DNA from 2 places in the Solibacillus sp. FSL W7-1436 genome. Region 1 is predicted to be linked to the other one. Evidence: a T-box and tRNA genes for the amino acid it is inferred to sense, from the RefSeq annotation. Region 1 holds a T-box; the other holds one or more tRNA genes.
What was found. A T-box is a leader RNA that pairs with one kind of tRNA and senses whether it is charged. The one in region 1 lies ahead of ileS (isoleucine--tRNA ligase), so its partner is inferred to be a tRNA-Ile.
Positions count from the first base shown of each region.

Region 1 (9,673 bases):
CACCGTAGTGTATACAGTTGAGAAGTCATAACGGTCATAGGCTTCACGGATTGTTTTTACAACATCCTGTAAGCGCATGTACATATACTGATCCATTTCACGAAGCTCTTCATAAGCAACACGGTCAGTCGTTTCATTGAAGTCTGTCACATTTCCGTGCAGGAAGCGCAATGTATTACGCACTTTACGGTATGTTTCAGATACTTGCTTCAGCATATCCATTGAAATACGAACATCCCCTGTATAGTCAACAGATGCTACCCACATACGAATAATGTCGGCACCGTACTGGTTCATCACTTTAATCGGATCGATCGTGTTGCCAAGCGATTTAGACATTTTGCGACCTTCGCCGTCCAATACGAAGCCATGTGTTAATAAACCTTTATATGGTGCATGCCCATTAATCGCAACAGATGTGATTAATGATGAGTTGAACCATCCACGGTGTTGGTCAGAACCTTCAAGGTAAAGGTCGGCAGGGTATTTCAGTCCGCGCTCTGCCAATACACCTTGGTGAGAAGATCCTGAGTCGAACCATACGTCCATAATGTCATTTTCTTTCGTAAACTTGCCGTTCGGGCTGCCTTCATGTGTAAAGCCTTCTGGTAGCAAGTCTTTTGCTTCACGCTGGAACCAAATATTTGAACCGTGTTCGCGGAATAATTTTGAAATATGCGCGATTGTTTCAGATGTGATGATCGGTGTTTCATCTTCCGCATAGAAAATCGGAATTGGTACACCCCATGCACGTTGACGGGAAATTACCCAGTCACCGCGGTCACGGATCATATTGTAAAGACGAGTCTCGCCCCAGCTTGGTGTAAATTCTGTCGCTGTTACTGCATCCAACAATTCACTACGGAACATTTCAACAGATGCGAACCATTGCGGTGTTGCACGGTAAATTACCGGTTTTTTCGTACGCCAGTCATGCGGGTATGAATGGGTAAATTTAGAAACATTCAATAAAGCATTTTCTTCTTTTAATTTTTCAATGACAACCGGATTTGCTTTTTCATAGAATAATCCTTCAAAACCAGGTGCTTCATTTGTATAGCAGCCACCGTTGTCTACTGGTGATAAAATGTCCAGTCCATAGCGTTTACCGATCTGATAGTCGTCCTCACCGTGACCTGGTGCTGTGTGGACACAACCAGTACCGGCATCGGCAGTTACATGGTCACCAACCATTACTAATGAATCACGCTTGTAGATTGGGTGTTCTGCTACCACCATATCAAGCTGTTCGCCTTGTACTTCCTGAACGATCTGAACATCTTCCCAGCCGAATGTCGCTGAAAGTTTTTCCAGTAAATCTTTTGCAACAATATATTTGCTGCCGTTTGTTTCTACGACAACATATGTGAATTCAGGGTTAACCGAAATCCCTAAGTTTGCCGGAATCGTCCATGGAGTTGTTGTCCAGATGACAAATTTAGCATCTGCAGGTACTACACCTTTGCTGTCTTTAATACCGAATGCTACATAAATTGAATACGATTCAACATCTTTATATTCGATTTCCGCTTCTGCCAATGCTGACTCAGAAGACGGTGACCAATAAACCGGTTTTAGGCCTTTATAAATATAGCCCTTTTCCGCCATTTTCCCGAATACTTCAATTTGGCGTGCTTCGAATTCAGGTTTTAATGTAATATACGGATTTTCCCAGTCACCGCGTACACCTAGACGACGGAATTGGCCTTTTTGGTTTTCGATTTGTTCGTAAGCGTATTTCTCACATAGTTCACGGAATTCTGCAACCGACATTTCTTTACGCTTAACACCTTTATTTGTTAACGCCTGTTCGATTGGTAAACCATGTGTATCCCAGCCTGGAATATATGGCACATGGAAACCTGACATCGATTTTTGGCGGTTAATCATATCTTTGATAACTTTGTTCAATGCGTGTCCAATATGGATGTCTCCGTTTGCATATGGAGGTCCATCATGCAGTAAATAGTGAGGACGATCTTTTGTACGCTCCAGCACTAATTTGTTAATATCCATTTCATCCCATTGTGCCTGAACTTGCGGTTCTTTAGTTGGTAAACCGCCGCGCATAGGGAAGTCGGTTTTCGGCATTAATAATGTGTCTTTATACTCTACCATTGTAAATTCCTCCTAGTGATCTTATCGAGTGTTGATTGTTGATTGTTGATTTCCATTCCGGGGGCCAACACGATGCTGGTTACGAATGCGTTGTCACAGGACGTGACGATTTTAGCATTCGTTCCATCCTCCCCTCCATTCCAATCAACGTTACAGCAAAAATGAATGCGTTTCATCGATTGTCATACTTTTAATGCTCCAATAGGGGTTTTGGAACTTTTAAACAACAAAAAAGCCCCTCCATCCCTGTAAAAAAGGGACGAGGAGCATTAGTCTCGTGGTACCACCCTAAATTCGCTAATTAAAATTAGCCTCATTAGACACTGTAACGTCGTGTGCTACGAAATAACTTACTCGAATTTCAGTCATTTAGCTCAGGAGTGATTTTCGATTTAACTTGCTTCGTTCGAGCTCTCACCGTCCTCGAATCGCTAAACCACAATGTTAAATTTACTGTCTCCGTCAAAGCCTGATGCAAGTGCATCCTATTCATTATTTTTCAGTATATGAAAAGGCTGTATAAAATGTCAAGTACCGGTGACTAATACACGGCATTTTCGTCATTTTGGTTCTCTTCATTGATTTCTTTACGATTGTTTTTCTGGATTTCCGTCAAGTCTACGTCATATTCCAGTAATTGATCCCAATCGCCTGTATTCAGTAAATCAAGCTGTGCTTCCACTAACATTTTGAATCTGTTGCGGAATACTTTTGACTGTTTTTTTAATTCGTCAATCTCAATCGTTACTTTTCTCGCTTTTGCCAATGCGTCATTAACAATACGGTCCGCATTTTTTTCAGCTTCTTTAACGATGAGTTTTGCTTCTTTTTCGGAATTGCGACGAACTTCGCCAGCTGCCTCTTGAGCAACAACAATTGATTTCTGTAATGTGTCTTCCAATGAATTATAATGATTCATTTGTTCTGACATCATTTTGATCTTTTCTTCGAGCTCTTTTTTCTCGCGTAAAACAATCTCATAATCTTTTATAATCTGATCTAAAAATTCATTTACTTCGTCTTCTGCATATCCACGGAATCCACGTGTAAACTCCTTATTATGTATATCAAGAGGTGATAATGGCATATCGTTCTACTCTCCTTTTTTACGTACATTCTTACAAGTATTATAAACGTTTCTTTAGGGAATAACATCATGTTTTCCTAAAAAACAGTTGAAAATTATACTTTTTGCTCTAAACGTCCTACTTGTAATCGAATCTTATCTTTTTTTGTTCGTCCTTCTGTCAGGATGACTTTTAACCGTCCATACCCTCGTGCTGAAATAATGTCACCTTCCTGCAATTCGAAAGCTACCGCTTCCCTGACAGTCCAGTTAACTTTTACTTTGCCGGCATTGATCAGGCTTTGTGATTTTTGACGGGAGATATTAACGATTGTCGCCAAAACCACATCCAGACGCATTGAAGAAACCGTATGTGAGCTTTCGACCCATTGCTCCTCGTTTTGGATATACGGTGTAGTCGCATCCATTTTCTCAGCACTTACTTTCACTTTACCGATACTTGTCAAATGTGCCCGCACATAATCCGCTATTTCCGATGCGATTGCAAATTGGACTGTATTATCGGCAAGTCGAATATCCCCAAACTTGCTGCGATCAAGGCCGATCGATAATAAGGCCCCTAATACATCAGGATGACGCAGCTGGACAAACTTTGTCGGGTAATTCAGTGAGTACACAGCGATCTGAAAATCGGCTTCTGCCGGCTCGTAATAGGATGGGGCAATCAGCATTCGTTTACGTTCCGCTTCTTCAAATACCCCTTCTGTGAATACACGGAGATCATCTGACTGCTGAACGATCGACTCAACGATAAAACGCTGTCTCGGATCTAAAAAATCGGTCAATTTTGGAGCATAGCGATCTTCTACTTCACGCTGCCATCCAATAACTTGCTCAATGAAAGGTTGTTCATCTTTACGAAAATGCTGGATTAAATGCTCCATCATAATTCCTACTTTCTTTTAAACTGTGTTACTAATTTTTCCACTTTCCGATTAAATTAAACTTTTATTTTATGTATAAGCCCTTCAGCCAATCTAAAAACCTCTACCCCATTGTCTCTGAATGGCTTTCATCGTGATGACCGCGAAACTACCGGAAATAAAGAAAACTCCTACAATGGCAGGAGTTCAATTAGATTATAAGAAAAATGCTAGGACGCTATAGACGCCTCGCTCGATAAATACTAACGCGAATAAACCGACAATTGGTGAAATATCAATCATGCCAATCGGTGGAATAAATTTGCGGAAGAATCCTAAATACGGTTCACATACTGTTTCCAGGAAACGACCAACAGCCGATTCCTGCAGTGCCGGAACCCAAGACATTAATATGTATCCAATCAGCATAAAACGGTAAACAAGAAATGCTGTTGATACAATTGAAAATATAATCATGTTTTTACCTCACAAAATTTAATTACTCGAACGTTAAATTAGAAATTTCTCCTGATACTTCTACGTTTTCCGGTGTACATAGGAAAATATCATTTCCAATACGTTGAATATCTCCACCTAAAGCATACACTGTTCCGCTCAGAAAATCGATTATTCGCTTCCCTTGATCCCGGTCGATGCGCTGTAAATTGACAACGGTAGCACGTTTGTTTTTCAAATGTTCCGCGATATCCTGCGCTTCTGCATATACACGTGGTTCTAATAATACTAATTTGGAATTCTTCGATGAAGACGCAGCTTGAAGGCTCACAACATTGTTATGATTTTGCATCACGACTTCATTGCGCGGTGGTTGCTGTTGCATTTTACGCTCCTTCTTCATTCGGTTTTGAATGAGTTGTGGTTGCTGCTTTTGTCCATAATCCTGGTAAAATTGCTGTGGTTCACTTTGAACTGCTTTTGGTGCTTGTTTTTGCACTGTTTGCGTTTGGGCAGGAGCATAATCTTCTTCTATTTCTTCTAAATAAAAGAACTTGTCAAAAATATTTTTAATGCTCATATTAATCCTCCTTAGCCAACAAGAGCGGTTCCAATTCTAACAAATGTTGCCCCTTCTTCAACTGCAATTTCGTAGTCATTTGACATGCCCATCGATAATTCAGTACAAGGTACATTTGGTATGTTCAATTGTGACACTTCTTGTTGCAATTGTTTTAACTGTTTAAACACTTGTCTAATCGTTGTTTCATCTTCAGTAAAAGGAGCCATCGTCATTAAACCTACTACTTCAATTTTTGAAAACTGCTCAAGCTGCTTTACAAAATCCAGCGCTTGTTCTTTCGTTAAGCCATGTTTCGATTCTTCACCTGAAACATTTACTTGCAAGAAACATTTCACTTGTTTTGTTGCTCTTTTTTCAATCTCTTCAGCCAGGCTTAATCGATCAAGAGAATGTAAATAGTCAATCTGATCAATTACCTGCTTTACTTTTCTCGTCTGTAATGAACCTATATAATGCCAGGAAACAGCTGAGTTGATCGAATCCCGCTTATTTAATAGGCCTTCAGGACGGTTTTCACCTAAATGGACAAGACCCGCTTCAATCGCTTCTTCTGTCCGGTTGACATCTACTTCTTTCGTCACAGCAATAATCTGGACTGCCTGTTCGGCATTGACACGTTGTTTTGCAATTTCTATTTGATGTTGAATCTGTTTTAAGTTTTCTATGATTTTCGTCACTTTTTTCCCAACTTTACAACAATAGTTTCTCTCATTGTATCAAGTGCTAGTTTAATTTTCAATGAATAGCGCGAACTATTCATCCGGTGATTTCACTAATATGACATCTTTTCCTACTGTGAGTATATTACTGAAGAGAACTTTCTTAACTAACTCTTCCCCTTGAAATAAATGGTAAAACTTTTTTGGCGGGGAAATTATAAATGCCGTAATGGCACCTTCTTTTTCGTCCACTTCCGCATCTACAATATAACCGATAAATTTTCCGCTTGTTGCCTCAATGATTTCCTTCTCCTGAACGGATGAAAATCGCATTCCTCCATCCTCTCTGTATCATTAATTTACTTTTACCTCATTATAAGTATTCAAACATTGTAAATTTATGATGAAAGGGACAGCCCTACGTGTTGGACAGTCCCTCAGAATTTCTATCTATTTAACGGAAATCCCGCTTCATCATTTCTACCGCACTCTTTTCCAATCTCGATATTTGCGCTTGTGAAATACCTAATGACTGGGCGATTTCCGTTTGAGTTTCACCAAGGAAAAAGCGCTTTTCTATAATCATTTTTTGTCTGCTGTTTAGCTTTTTCATACTCTCTTGCAATGAAATCGAACCGACCCAATGCTCTTCTGTTACTTTATCTTTAATTTGGTCAATCATAAAGATTGCATCGCCACCATCGGAATAAATCGGCTCCTGCAGTGACATCGGGTCTTGAATTGCATCAAGAGCAAACAGTACATCTTCTTTTTTCATTTCAATTGCCTGTGCCAATTGCTCGATTGTGGGTTCTGTTAAATGTTCCGCAATAAATTGTTCTTTTGCTTTCATCGCTTTATACGCAATATCGCGCAATGAACGGGACACACGCAGTGCATGATGATCGCGCAGATGTCTGCGGATTTCTCCCATAATCATCGGTACAGCATATGTTGAAAATCGAACATTATGCTTTAAATCAAAATTATCAATCGCTTTTAATAAACCAATACATCCTACTTGAAATAAATCATCTGCCTGTTCGCCACGATAGGCATAACGGCCGACAATGCTGAGCACTAAACGTAAATTGCAGAAAACTAGCTGCTCACGAACAATCCATTCTCCTTGCTGTAATCGTATAAATAAATCTTTCATTTCATCTGGCTTCAGTACTGGTAATGTAGATGTATCCACACCACATAATTCCACTTTTGTACGCATCCAACTTCACCTTCCGAACTAGATTGTCTTTTGTCTTTGCAATCATTTTGTCCGAAATGGTCATCGCTATGCGCGCCAAATTTAACCATCTTATGCAATTGGTTCGTTCAGGAATTCACGTAAATCCATAATAATTTTTTTCTCCAATCTTGAAATATAAGATTGCGAAATCCCTAAATGATCCGCTACTTCCTTTTGCGTCATTTCTTCTTTTCCGTTTAGGCCAAAACGGCACTCCATAATATACTTTTCACGAGGTGTCAGCTGATTAATGGCATTAAACATATGCTGACGCTCAATTTTACGTTCTACATCAAGTGTGATTATATGTTCCTCTGTCCCTAATATGTCTGAAAGCAACAGTTCATTGCCGTCTGCATCCGCATTTAACGGTTCATCAAAGGAAACTTCGCCTTTCATGCGGCTCGTCTTTCGTAAATGCATCAATATTTCATTTTCGATACAGCGTGAGGCATACGTCGCCAATTTAATATTTTTATCCAAATTAAATGTTTCAATCGCTTTTATAAGGCCAATGGAACCGATGCTGATTAAATCCTCAATCGGCGTGCTCGTATTATCAAAACGTCTTGCAATATAAACAACCAAACGTAAATTTCTTTCAATTAACATATCTCTGGCATGCAAGTCACCATTCATAAATGCTTCGACTACGACAACTTCTTCTTCTCTAGTTAATGGAATAGGCAATGAATCATGTCCCCCTATATAGTATGTCCCTTTTTTTCTTCTAAAGTAGCTTAGTATGTTTAAAATTATCGATTGAATTTTCTTAAGCAATATCGATCCTCCCTTATGAATTCGTTAGGACAAACACATGTGCAATCATTTGTGCATTTTGCGGAAAGCGCGCATCATTTTTCGTAAATACAACATAGTGATTTGGATACGTCTTGTTCTGAATGACAATTGTGGCACGAAAGGCCGGTACGAGTAATGTGCCTTTTTGAACCGTTGTAATAGGAACAATACGTATTCTTTTCTGTATTTCCTTTGAAAACATTGTCAGTGAGTAAGGCTCCCGCTCATCCCATTTGAGCAGGCATTCACTAAATTCATCCGGTAACATCGATTGAACTGATTTAAATGAAATAAAATGGACCGGTGCCTGACTTAAAGGTTCAGTGCATTCATTTCCGGTATCGATATATGTTACGAGCTCCATCTGTTGTTCAAACAGTTCCACTTTGCTTGTCGTTACATACCGACTTTGTGCAACATTCTGCAGCTTTTGAAACCAGCCTTGTTTCATCACTGTCAAACTAATACATACTATGCCGAAACATAAAAAAATATAAACGAAAAACGGAGATGCAAGCAAAAATGGCTGTAATGCTGTTATTAATCCACCTGCGAGCAAAGTAGCGACAACAACCCACTTTCCCTGCTCGTAAAATATTTTCCATTTAAACGAAAAGGCAATGCCTAGTAGTATGATGAAACTTACAAGCAACATGAATATGTTTCCCATAAATAACACAGCGATCAGCGCACTACAAAAGGCTCCTAATAGTAATCTCCAAATTGGAATGATGGTATATGTTATAGTTGCGGTAAATTTTAGTAGTACGAGATTCATTAAAAAATTCATTAAAAGAATCCACTCTGCATACATGTATTGTCCTCCTGTAAATAAGATTATCAAACCCCCCCAGAGTTTTTTGTCTAACCGTTGCATAAATTTGGAAGAATCGTATGACATATTGTTACGCTATTCAAATCCTATCGACAAAAAGTTGGCTGCAGGAAAGTTATAGAATGATAGAGGCGTAGAGGCATAGTCGGAGGTTTTAGTCTGACGGGGAGAATCTGTTAATCTACTGTTTCTTTCGAATACATTAACTGCATGCTGTTTTCGATATCATCTCTGAAACTAAAAAAACGATTATTCACATGTATATGTGAATAATCGTTTTTCATATTATGAAAGGTTGTATTATTAGCGATTGCGACGATTGCGTAAAAATGTCGGAATATCCAATGCATCGTCCTGCTGATAGTTTGTTTGTTGTGTTTGACGCGGCGCTTCTTGCTGCACCTGTTCTTGCTGGCGTACAGGCTGCTGTTGCTGCTGTTGAGTTGTGCTTGTTGCAGCTTGTTGACGAGCACCGATTGAAGGACGTACAGGCTGTGGCTTTTGAATAATAAAGTCATCAGAGAAACCTGTTGCAATTACCGTTACGATAATTTCGTCGTTTAAGTTATCGTTAATTACAGAACCGAAGATCATATTTACTTCTTCGTCAGAAGCAAGCTGTACAATATCGGCAGCTTCCTGAACTTCAAATAAACTTAAGTTCGTTCCGCCTGTAATATTCATAATGACACCTTTTGCTCCATCGATTGATGTTTCAAGTAATGGAGAAGAAATTGCTTTTTTAGCGGCTTCTACTGCACGGTTTTCACCAGCAGCAATACCGATACCCATTAATGCAGAACCTTTATCGGACATGATTGTTTTTACATCGGCAAAGTCCAGGTTGATTAAACCAGGTGTTGCGATCAAGTCTGAAATACCTTGTACACCTTGACGTAATACATTGTCCGCTTCACGGAACGCTTCAAGCATTGGTGTTGATTTATCAACAATTTGCAGTAACTTATCGTTTGGAATGACGATTAATGTATCAACCGCTTCCTTCATTGAAGTAATACCACCGA
Region 1 is NZ_JBBOWV010000001.1:2,358,330-2,368,002, reverse strand. Features, by position in the region: gene ileS (isoleucine--tRNA ligase) at 1-2,118, opposite strand, end outside; T-box leader at 2,371-2,593, opposite strand; gene MKX73_RS11615 (DivIVA domain-containing protein) at 2,660-3,205, opposite strand; gene MKX73_RS11610 (YlmH family RNA-binding protein) at 3,301-4,089, opposite strand; gene MKX73_RS11605 (YggT family protein) at 4,285-4,545, opposite strand; gene MKX73_RS11600 (cell division protein SepF) at 4,568-5,104, opposite strand; gene MKX73_RS11595 (YggS family pyridoxal phosphate-dependent enzyme) at 5,116-5,784, opposite strand; gene MKX73_RS11590 (PRC-barrel domain-containing protein) at 5,860-6,099, opposite strand; gene sigG (RNA polymerase sporulation sigma factor SigG) at 6,221-6,991, opposite strand; gene sigE (RNA polymerase sporulation sigma factor SigE) at 7,082-7,792, opposite strand; gene MKX73_RS11575 (sigma-E processing peptidase SpoIIGA) at 7,806-8,627, opposite strand; gene ftsZ (cell division protein FtsZ) at 8,952-9,673, opposite strand, start outside.

Region 2 (9,673 bases), 2.0 Mb from region 1:
TGCATAGGCAAGCGGTGTGGAGCGGGAGCCGGGACTTACGACAACCTGCTCTACACCAGATGCTACTAACGCTGACACAATTGTATAAACATATTTCGATAATACTTCACGATCATTCATGTAACTGGCCTCCTAAAGCCCGAAGCATTGGACGGAATTTCACGAGTGTCTCTTCATATTCCGATTGTGCTTCCGAATCTTCGACAATGCCTCCGCCTGCATATAAATACGCTTTATCCTGTACTAATGCAGCCGAACGAATTGCTACTGCAAACTCACCATTCCCATCAGCATCCAGCCAACCGATTGGTGCCGCATACAGTCCTCGGTTCATCGGCTCATATGTCCGTATGATTTCCATTGCCTGTTCACGCGGAACACCGCCCAAAGCTGGTGTTGGATGCAAATGTTTCACAAGCTGCAAAATAGTTGCATCTTCATTCAATTGTCCTTCAACAGGTGTATATAAATGTTGAATATCACGGATTTTTAATAGCTTCGGTCCATGAGGGACTTTTACTTCCGTACAATTTTTGTTAAATGTATCGGTAATCATCTCAACAACATAATGATGCTCACCAAGGTTTTTCAGATCGCTCAGCAACGTTCTTCCCAATTCCTCGTCCGCTTCAGCTGTTGTACCGCGCTTTATCGAACCTGCTACACATGAGGAATAGGCACGCCCGTTGTCTACTTTTACTAAACGTTCCGGTGATGCACCGTAAAACAGTAAATCCCCGTGCTCCAAGCCAAACAAATAGCTCTCCGGCTGCTCATGCACGACATGCGACAGAATTTGCGGAGATGTAATCGTTTCCTCAAACTGCAATGCTAAAGATCGTGCAATGACAACCTTTTGCGCTTCATTTGCTTTGATCAGGCTTGTCACTTTATTGATGGAATTCAAATATTCCTGCTTATACGGTTCCATATAGCTTGTCATTGTCGGTTTCGGATAGGTTTTCACTTCCTTCACCTGTGCTGCATGAATGAGCTCATCACGCTCTTTACGAAGTGCTTCAAACGTTTTCGCGCTGTTTTCCTCATCCGTAATATAGTTAATTGTGACATATGCTTTATCATTGCGAATAACTAACTGATGTGTTGCGACAGTAAAGTAGCTTTGCGGGAAGTTTGTCCATTCTGCCGAAACTTCATTTTGCGGATCAAAAGTAAAGCCGCCGAAAAGGATTGGCTGCAGATGCTGATCTTCCTGTATGATTTGACTCGTCAGTTTTTTCCATTCACGTTCCACTAAATCGAAACGAGCGTCAGACGCATTGTTTTTAATTGTGTAGGCATGTCCTAAACCAACCAATGTGAAGGTTTTTTCACGGTTTTGCCAGTAGTTGCGTTTTCCTTTATACTTCAATTCGCCCGCCGCAAAAAATGCCAATGCGGATAATCGGCTTACTTCGATCGTTTCCATATAAAAAATTTGCTTTGAATTTGAGCCTACTTCTATTTCAGTGGCGTTGTACCACTTGTGTTGCATGAAAATTCCCTCCGTCATGTTGCAAATTCACTAAGTATGATGCAAGTATAGCGTTATTTTAATACGTGCCTGAATTTTTATATAATTTGCTCATTTTTTTTGCGTTCGCGCAGTAAATAATACCATCCTATCATAACATTTTTCGAGCAAACGTTACATGTATTGTCCCTTCGCTCTGTTCAATTTGTTTTATTTGCATTACAATAGTTTAGATAATTGTATTTAGTTAGGAGCGTTTTTTTATGACAAAAGTCGTTGAAGCGGACAAGGGATTTAAAGTCTGGTGGCATTTAACACGCCCCCACACATTAACAGCTTCATTTGTACCTGTATTGTTAGGTACGTCTATGGCACTTTCAATAAATCATGAAACAATTCATTTCGGGCTATTTTTTGCAATGCTTATTGCCAGTATGCTTATACAGGCAGCGACGAATATGTTCAATGAATATTATGATTATAAACTTGGCCTGGATAATGAAAACTCAGTCGGTATCGGAGGCACAATCGTCCGACATGGTGTAGCACCAAAAACAATTATGGCCATTGCGTTAAGCTTTTACGGTATCGCCATGCTATTAGGCGTTTACATATGTGCCATGACATCCTGGTGGCTTGTTGCTGTCGGTCTTGTATGTATGCTGATCGGCTATTTGTATACTGGCGGACCGTATCCGATTGCTTATTCACCTTTCGGGGAGCTGGTTTCAGGAGCAGTAATGGGTATGGGGATTGTTCTAATCGCTTTCTTTATTCAAACAGGAGATGTAACAGCTGATGCTGTAATAATTTCTGTGCCGAGTATGATTTTAGTTGGGGCTATCATGCTTTCAAATAATATTCGGGATATTGTTGGAGATACAGAGGGCGGGCGTAAAACGATGGCCATTTTAGTTGGTCGACATAACGCTGTAACAGTGCTTGCCGGTTTCTTTATCGTTTCGTATATTTGGATCGCGGTTCTTGTAGTTATTGGTCATTTGTCACCTTGGGCACTGCTTGTACTACTAAGCGTGAAGAAACCGATTGAAGCGATTAAATTATTCCGGGCGAAAGAAAAACCGCTAGAAGTAATGCCGGCAATGAAATATACAGCCCAAACAAACACGATTTTCGGTTTCTTGTTGGCTGTAGGTCTATTAATTTCATATTTCATTTAAAACATAGTAGAGGTATGTTGAATATTCAACATACCTCTTTTACTATTCTGTCACTTCTTCTACATGGTCAATACATGTTAAAGCTGTCGGAACCGCTTCTAAACGCTCAAAAGGAATCTCTTTTCCACATACGATACATTCACCGTATGTGCCCTCATCCATGGCATTTAAAGCTGTTTGAATTTTTTCAATTTCATCTTCCTTCAGCTCACTTAATGTTTTTTCTGTAACAATTGTCGTTAAATCGGTTGCTGCATCTGCCGGATGATTATCAACTGCAGTTATTTCTGTTTCATCTAAAGGCGGCTCTTCATTAACATGCTCCTGCAATGTCGCAAGCTCCTCTTCCAAAATGCTACGTAATTGTTGTACTTGATTAATATCCATATTAAATCCCCCTTTTTCCATTAATAAGATATTACCTTTATGGGGATTTCTAAAACATCTTTTCTTATTTGTTTGCTGCATAAACGGTGATTACATCATGCAGAAATTGTGTAGCTCCGGGAGCGACACGCTCATCATAGTAAGCAGTAAACCGTTCATCGGATACATACATCTGCGCCAGGCCAATATGTGCTTCCGGGGTATATTTCGCCCAGGAGAAGCTTAGCCAGCGTTTATGAAGCTCCGCTGCTTCCATTGCTACGTCTGATGTTACGTCTCCGAACACAAGCGCTTCTTTTAAACGTTCAAACAATTGTTGTTCCAATTGCTGCATTGCATTATATTGCTCTTCTGACATATCCCTGAATTGTTTATTGCTCGCTTCCACTTGATCTTCGCCGTACTTATCTCGGATTTCCTGGCCATAGGTCTTTTCGTTTTCTTCTATTAATTTATTTTTAAACACATTAAACTTTTGTTCATTTGTCATCTTAATTTCCCCTTCCATCGTTTGGATTGTTTGTTCTATCGTTATTAGTAAGTCGTCGATATATCTTCTTTTCTTTTGTAATAGCTCGGATTGTTTCTTTAGTGCTTCTTTTACTTCATAATCAGGATGATCGAGCAATTTTTTTATTTCCTCTAACTTAAAATCAAGCTCCCTGTAAAAAAGTATTTGCTGTAACCGGTCAATATCCCCTTGGCTATACTGCCGGTAGCCATTTTCCGCAACAGCAGAAGGCTTCAGCAAACCGATTTCATCATAATAACGCAGTGTGCGTGCACTCACACCTGATAGCTTGACCAGTTCGTTAATCAGCACATGATCACCTCCTATTTAGTACTATAAAGGTTGACGCAACGTGAAGGTCAATAGTTAATTATATTTCCTTAATTAATTCTAAAAAAAAAGCTAACCCAATTTTTCAGGTTGCTTCAAATAATATTTTTTTCAAACTTGGGATAAACTCGAGCAAATAGCTTTCAGGCAGTGCAGACATCTGTTCTAGTCCAATATGTTTCACTTCATAATGACGTATATCATTTTCATAATGATAACCGGATACTTCAATTTTCTTTACTTTATGTGTCGCAAGCAATATAAATTGATTTAAGTTAGCAGAGTAAATACCGTCGAGTTCTTCCCGTTGAAGTGTAAACTTCTCGATTCCTCCTGTTAACTCATAAACAAATACATTTGCAAACTCATAATCCTTTATTTTTTCATTGTCTATACTGTACGGGATGACTCCAAGTGATGTTAATTGCGAAAACTTTGCGTTAATCCCTACTTCTTCCTCTAATTCGCGTACACCATCTTCAATCGTCTCCGTTGCCAGTATATGACCAGCTGCGGTAATATCAAACTGGTTTGGATAATCCTTTTTAGTTTTGTTTCTCAACTGTAAATAAATACGCCATTCAGAATTTGTTTTTTCAATAACCCAGCAATGAAACACTTCATGCCAATAACCTTTTGCATGAATGAGATCACGTTGTTCAATGCCCTTTTCCTTATAATATTGATCAAATACTTTTAATCGTTCATTCACAAGATCCGCTCCTTTTATACAAAAAAACGCTAAGTACATGTAACAGTACTTAGCGTTTTCCGTTTTTCTATGTATGACCCGTACGGGATTCGAACCCGTGTTACCGCCGTGAAAGGGCGGTGTCTTAACCACTTGACCAACGGGCCGATGGCGGAGACAGAGGGATTTGAACCCTCGCGCCGCTTACGCGACCTACACCCTTAGCAGGGGCGCCTCTTCAGCCTCTTGAGTATGTCCCCAAAAATAGAAAAAATGGCTCCGAAGGCAGGACTCGAACCTGCGACCTGCCGGTTAACAGCCGGATGCTCTACCAACTGAGCTACTTCGGAATAATACTATGGTGGGCCTAAATGGACTCGAACCATCGACCTCACGCTTATCAGGCGTGCGCTCTAACCAGCTGAGCTATAGGCCCTATTTAAAAACTGGAGCGGGTGATCGGAATCGAACCGACAACATCAGCTTGGAAGGCTGAGGTTTTACCACTAAACTACACCCGCATATGGTGGGTTTGGACGGAATCGAACCGCCGACACTTAGAGCTTCAATCTAATGCTCTACCAACTGAGCTACAAACCCACAAATGGCGGTCCCGACCGGGATCGAACCGGCGATCTCCTGCGTGACAGGCAGGCATGTTAACCGCTACACCACGGGACCATTTGGTTGCGGGGGCAGGACTTGAACCTGCGACCTTCGGGTTATGAGCCCGACGAGCTACCACTGCTCCACCCCGCGATAATATAATGTTTGAACCTGTTTTAAGTACCCAGTTTGTAAAAATGGAGGAGGTAGAGGGATTCGAACCCCCGCGCGGTGTTACCCGCCTGTCGGTTTTCAAGACCGATCCCTTCAGCCAGACTTGGGTATACCTCCATTATAAATGATTTGTACGTTAACTGGTGGACCTTACAGGACTCGAACCTGTGACCGGACGGTTATGAGCCGTCTGCTCTAACCAACTGAGCTAAAGGTCCTTTAAGATGGCGGCAGAGGGAGTCGAACCCACGACCTTTCGGGTATGAACCGAGTGCTCTAGCCAACTGAGCTACACCGCCAGGATCTTTATTTTGGTTACAAAAAATATGGTGGAGCCTAGCGGGATCGAACCGCTGACCTCCTGCGTGCAAGGCAGGCGCTCTCCCAGCTGAGCTAAGGCCCCAATAATGGTCGGAATGACAGGATTCGAACCTACGACCCCTTGGTCCCAAACCAAGTGCTCTACCAAGCTGAGCTACATTCCGAAATAATATGGCGCGCCCGGCAGGAGTCGAACCCACAACCTTCTGATCCGTAGTCAGACGCTCTATCCAATTGAGCTACGGGCGCATATTGTTTATAAAAGATGGTGCCGAGGGCCGGAATCGAACCGGCACGGTGATCACTCACCGCAGGATTTTAAGTCCTGTGCGTCTGCCAGTTCCGCCACCCCGGCATTTTTGGAGCGGAAGACGAGGTTCGAACTCGCGACCCCCACCTTGGCAAGGTGGTGTTCTACCACTGAACTACTTCCGCAAAATGCTTAAGATATTTTTACTCTGACAGTAATATGAAATTAAAATGGTGCGGGTGAAGGGAGTCGAACCCCCACGCCTTGCGGCGCTAGATCCTAAGTCTAGTGCGTCTGCCAATTCCGCCACACCCGCTAAGCAGTATTTAACTATAAAAACTGGTGAGCCATGAAGGACTCGAACCTTCGACCCTCTGATTAAAAGTCAGATGCTCTACCAACTGAGCTAATGGCTCTCTAAATGGTGCCGGCGAAAGGAGTCGAACCCTCGACCTACTGATTACAAGTCAGTTGCTCTACCAACTGAGCTACACCGGCATTTAGAAATGGTGGAGGATGACGGGCTCGAACCGCCGACCCCCTGCTTGTAAGGCAGGTGCTCTCCCAGCTGAGCTAATCCTCCTGGGTATTTGCTGATTACTCTTTCGTAACCGCATGTCCTTTCTCTTAAGGACAAGATTTATATTATCATTACTTTTTTTATAATGCAATACCTTTTTTGAAATTATTTTTATAAAATATATTTATTTCTAATTTTTCCATTATTCAACCGAGGTTGCGGATGAAAACGTTTACTTAGTATAACGAAATTCTAATATGTTTTACTAACTTTATCAAGACTTGTTTTTAATATTTATAAATCATTCTGATATAATTATTAATATTACTTATAGATATCAAGTGTTTTGGAATATACGACTACTTATTTATACATTTTATAGAGTAAAGCTGTCAAGAAAATGTTCGTACATTTATCATTGTTTTTAAAGTATTGATAGAATCCGTTTTTTAAAGAATTCCCACCTATTGGTTTCTCAATATACTCTTTATCCTTATATTATTTCCATTATTATCGAGGTTTTTTGTTATTCTATAATAATAATTTATCTATTTAAGGGCGCTTACAATTGCCTATTTCATTATATGGTGTTAATGCATACGGCAACTTTATTTGGATTATAAGATTCGAGCGTTAAATCCTTATTATTATCTATTAACTGCTTTTTACGGTGTTTTTTGATGAACCGGGTATTTTTATATCCCTATTTACATTAATGCTTGGAAATCGGTTTAAACACCCCTCTAATATAGCAGCAACTAAGCTTGTATACTCATAATCTCTACCATGATTAAATAACCGTAAACTCTCTGCTTCTTTTCCGCTCCTGCCTACTTGTATTGTTCTTTCTTAATCCCTGCACCTTCTAGTATAGTGATCCGGCGGGGAATTCTGCTTTTACAGGCAGTACCATTAAATAATATAAGTTTAAAATTGATTACCCTTTTGGGTTCATTATTATAAGACAGCATAATATTGTGTCAGAAATTATTCAGCCTTTAAATACAGCAGCATTGTTTATTATCTTAAGAGAGCTTTAACGCACAAAAAAACGCTAAATACCGTAACAGTACTTAGCGTTTTCCGTTTTTCTATGTATGACCCGTACGGGATTCGAACCCGTGTTACCGCCGTGAAAGGGCGGTGTCTTAACCACTTGACCAACGGGCCGATGGCGGAGACAGAGGGATTTGAACCCTCGCGCCGCTTACGCGACCTACACCCTTAGCAGGGGCGCCTCTTCAGCCTCTTGAGTATGTCCCCAAAAATAGAAAAAATGGCTCCGAAGGCAGGACTCGAACCTGCGACCTGCCGGTTAACAGCCGGATGCTCTACCAACTGAGCTACTTCGGAATAATACTATGGTGGGCCTAAATGGACTCGAACCATCGACCTCACGCTTATCAGGCGTGCGCTCTAACCAGCTGAGCTATAGGCCCTATTTAAAAACTGGAGCGGGTGATCGGAATCGAACCGACAACATCAGCTTGGAAGGCTGAGGTTTTACCACTAAACTACACCCGCATATGGTGGGTTTGGACGGAATCGAACCGCCGACACTTAGAGCTTCAATCTAATGCTCTACCAACTGAGCTACAAACCCACAAATGGCGGTCCCGACCGGGATCGAACCGGCGATCTCCTGCGTGACAGGCAGGCATGTTAACCGCTACACCACGGGACCATTTGGTTGCGGGGGCAGGACTTGAACCTGCGACCTTCGGGTTATGAGCCCGACGAGCTACCACTGCTCCACCCCGCGATAATATAATGTTTGAACCTGTTTTAAGTACCCAGTTTGTAAAAATGGAGGAGGTAGAGGGATTCGAACCCCCGCGCGGTGTTACCCGCCTGTCGGTTTTCAAGACCGATCCCTTCAGCCAGACTTGGGTATACCTCCATTATAAATGATTTGTACGTTAACTGGTGGACCTTACAGGACTCGAACCTGTGACCGGACGGTTATGAGCCGTCTGCTCTAACCAACTGAGCTAAAGGTCCTTTAAGATGGCGGCAGAGGGAGTCGAACCCACGACCTTTCGGGTATGAACCGAGTGCTCTAGCCAACTGAGCTACACCGCCAGGATCTTTATTTTGGTTACAAAAAATATGGTGGAGCCTAGCGGGATCGAACCGCTGACCTCCTGCGTGCAAGGCAGGCGCTCTCCCAGCTGAGCTAAGGCCCCAATAATGGTCGGAATGACAGGATTCGAACCTACGACCCCTTGGTCCCAAACCAAGTGCTCTACCAAGCTGAGCTACATTCCGAAATAATATGGCGCGCCCGGCAGGAGTCGAACCCACAACCTTCTGATCCGTAGTCAGACGCTCTATCCAATTGAGCTACGGGCGCATATTGTTTATAAAAGATGGTGCCGAGGGCCGGAATCGAACCGGCACGGTGATCACTCACCGCAGGATTTTAAGTCCTGTGCGTCTGCCAGTTCCGCCACCCCGGCATTTTTGGAGCGGAAGACGAGGTTCGAACTCGCGACCCCCACCTTGGCAAGGTGGTGTTCTACCACTGAACTACTTCCGCAAAATGCTTAAGATATTTTTACTCTGACAGTAATATGAAATTAAAATGGTGCGGGTGAAGGGAGTCGAACCCCCACGCCTTGCGGCGCTAGATCCTAAGTCTAGTGCGTCTGCCAATTCCGCCACACCCGCTAAGCAGTATTTAACTATAAAAACTGGTGAGCCATGAAGGACTCGAACCTTCGACCCTCTGATTAAAAGTCAGATGCTCTACCAACTGAGCTAATGGCTCTCTAAATGGTGCCGGCGAAAGGAGTCGAACCCTCGACCTACTGATTACAAGTCAGTTGCTCTACCAACTGAGCTACACCGGCATTTAGAAATGGTGGAGGATGACGGGCTCGAACCGCCGACCCCCTGCTTGTAAGGCAGGTGCTCTCCCAGCTGAGCTAATCCTCCAAATTTTTTTGCGAAGCGACGTCCTACTCTCACAGGGGGAAGCCCCCAACTACCATCGGCGCTAAAGAGCTTAACTTCCGTGTTCGGTATGGGAACGGGTGTGACCTCTTTGCCATCATCACTTCACTATTACGGCTTCCAATACACGGCGCTATCCTTCGTCAACTTCCCTCGTTCTTTCAGTCACGTACTTGAGTACGCTCCTTCAATCACTCAGTCGTTTCCTCGACTAGCTTGTGTCTTGAAACCCTTGGAAAAAATTTCCATTCTTTCAAAACTGGATAAACGGTT
Region 2 is NZ_JBBOWV010000001.1:362,395-372,067, forward strand. Features, by position in the region: gene menD (2-succinyl-5-enolpyruvyl-6-hydroxy-3-cyclohexene-1-carboxylic-acid synthase) at 1-120, opposite strand, end outside; gene MKX73_RS01705 (isochorismate synthase) at 113-1,495, opposite strand; gene MKX73_RS01710 (1,4-dihydroxy-2-naphthoate polyprenyltransferase) at 1,738-2,655, shown strand; gene MKX73_RS01715 (TraR/DksA family transcriptional regulator) at 2,698-3,042, opposite strand; gene MKX73_RS01720 (MerR family transcriptional regulator) at 3,107-3,865, opposite strand; gene MKX73_RS01725 (NUDIX hydrolase) at 3,969-4,595, opposite strand; tRNA gene MKX73_RS01730 (tRNA-Glu) at 4,670-4,741, opposite strand; tRNA gene MKX73_RS01735 (tRNA-Ser) at 4,744-4,834, opposite strand; tRNA gene MKX73_RS01740 (tRNA-Asn) at 4,849-4,924, opposite strand; tRNA gene MKX73_RS01745 (tRNA-Ile) at 4,934-5,010, opposite strand; tRNA gene MKX73_RS01750 (tRNA-Gly) at 5,022-5,095, opposite strand; tRNA gene MKX73_RS01755 (tRNA-Phe) at 5,099-5,174, opposite strand; tRNA gene MKX73_RS01760 (tRNA-Asp) at 5,180-5,255, opposite strand; tRNA gene MKX73_RS01765 (tRNA-Met) at 5,259-5,333, opposite strand; tRNA gene MKX73_RS01770 (tRNA-Ser) at 5,379-5,471, opposite strand; tRNA gene MKX73_RS01775 (tRNA-Ile) at 5,496-5,572, opposite strand; tRNA gene MKX73_RS01780 (tRNA-Met) at 5,580-5,653, opposite strand; tRNA gene MKX73_RS01785 (tRNA-Ala) at 5,682-5,757, opposite strand; tRNA gene MKX73_RS01790 (tRNA-Pro) at 5,763-5,839, opposite strand; tRNA gene MKX73_RS01795 (tRNA-Arg) at 5,848-5,924, opposite strand; tRNA gene MKX73_RS01800 (tRNA-Leu) at 5,942-6,030, opposite strand; tRNA gene MKX73_RS01805 (tRNA-Gly) at 6,036-6,110, opposite strand; tRNA gene MKX73_RS01810 (tRNA-Leu) at 6,157-6,241, opposite strand; tRNA gene MKX73_RS01815 (tRNA-Lys) at 6,266-6,341, opposite strand; tRNA gene MKX73_RS01820 (tRNA-Thr) at 6,348-6,423, opposite strand; tRNA gene MKX73_RS01825 (tRNA-Val) at 6,433-6,508, opposite strand; tRNA gene MKX73_RS01830 (tRNA-Glu) at 7,544-7,615, opposite strand; tRNA gene MKX73_RS01835 (tRNA-Ser) at 7,618-7,708, opposite strand; tRNA gene MKX73_RS01840 (tRNA-Asn) at 7,723-7,798, opposite strand; tRNA gene MKX73_RS01845 (tRNA-Ile) at 7,808-7,884, opposite strand; tRNA gene MKX73_RS01850 (tRNA-Gly) at 7,896-7,969, opposite strand; tRNA gene MKX73_RS01855 (tRNA-Phe) at 7,973-8,048, opposite strand; tRNA gene MKX73_RS01860 (tRNA-Asp) at 8,054-8,129, opposite strand; tRNA gene MKX73_RS01865 (tRNA-Met) at 8,133-8,207, opposite strand; tRNA gene MKX73_RS01870 (tRNA-Ser) at 8,253-8,345, opposite strand; tRNA gene MKX73_RS01875 (tRNA-Ile) at 8,370-8,446, opposite strand; tRNA gene MKX73_RS01880 (tRNA-Met) at 8,454-8,527, opposite strand; tRNA gene MKX73_RS01885 (tRNA-Ala) at 8,556-8,631, opposite strand; tRNA gene MKX73_RS01890 (tRNA-Pro) at 8,637-8,713, opposite strand; tRNA gene MKX73_RS01895 (tRNA-Arg) at 8,722-8,798, opposite strand; tRNA gene MKX73_RS01900 (tRNA-Leu) at 8,816-8,904, opposite strand; tRNA gene MKX73_RS01905 (tRNA-Gly) at 8,910-8,984, opposite strand; tRNA gene MKX73_RS01910 (tRNA-Leu) at 9,031-9,115, opposite strand; tRNA gene MKX73_RS01915 (tRNA-Lys) at 9,140-9,215, opposite strand; tRNA gene MKX73_RS01920 (tRNA-Thr) at 9,222-9,297, opposite strand; tRNA gene MKX73_RS01925 (tRNA-Val) at 9,307-9,382, opposite strand; rRNA gene rrf (5S ribosomal RNA) at 9,393-9,508, opposite strand.
Region 2: it has a tRNA-Ile gene. The T-box ahead of ileS (isoleucine--tRNA ligase) is inferred to sense a tRNA for this amino acid. The anticodon was not compared.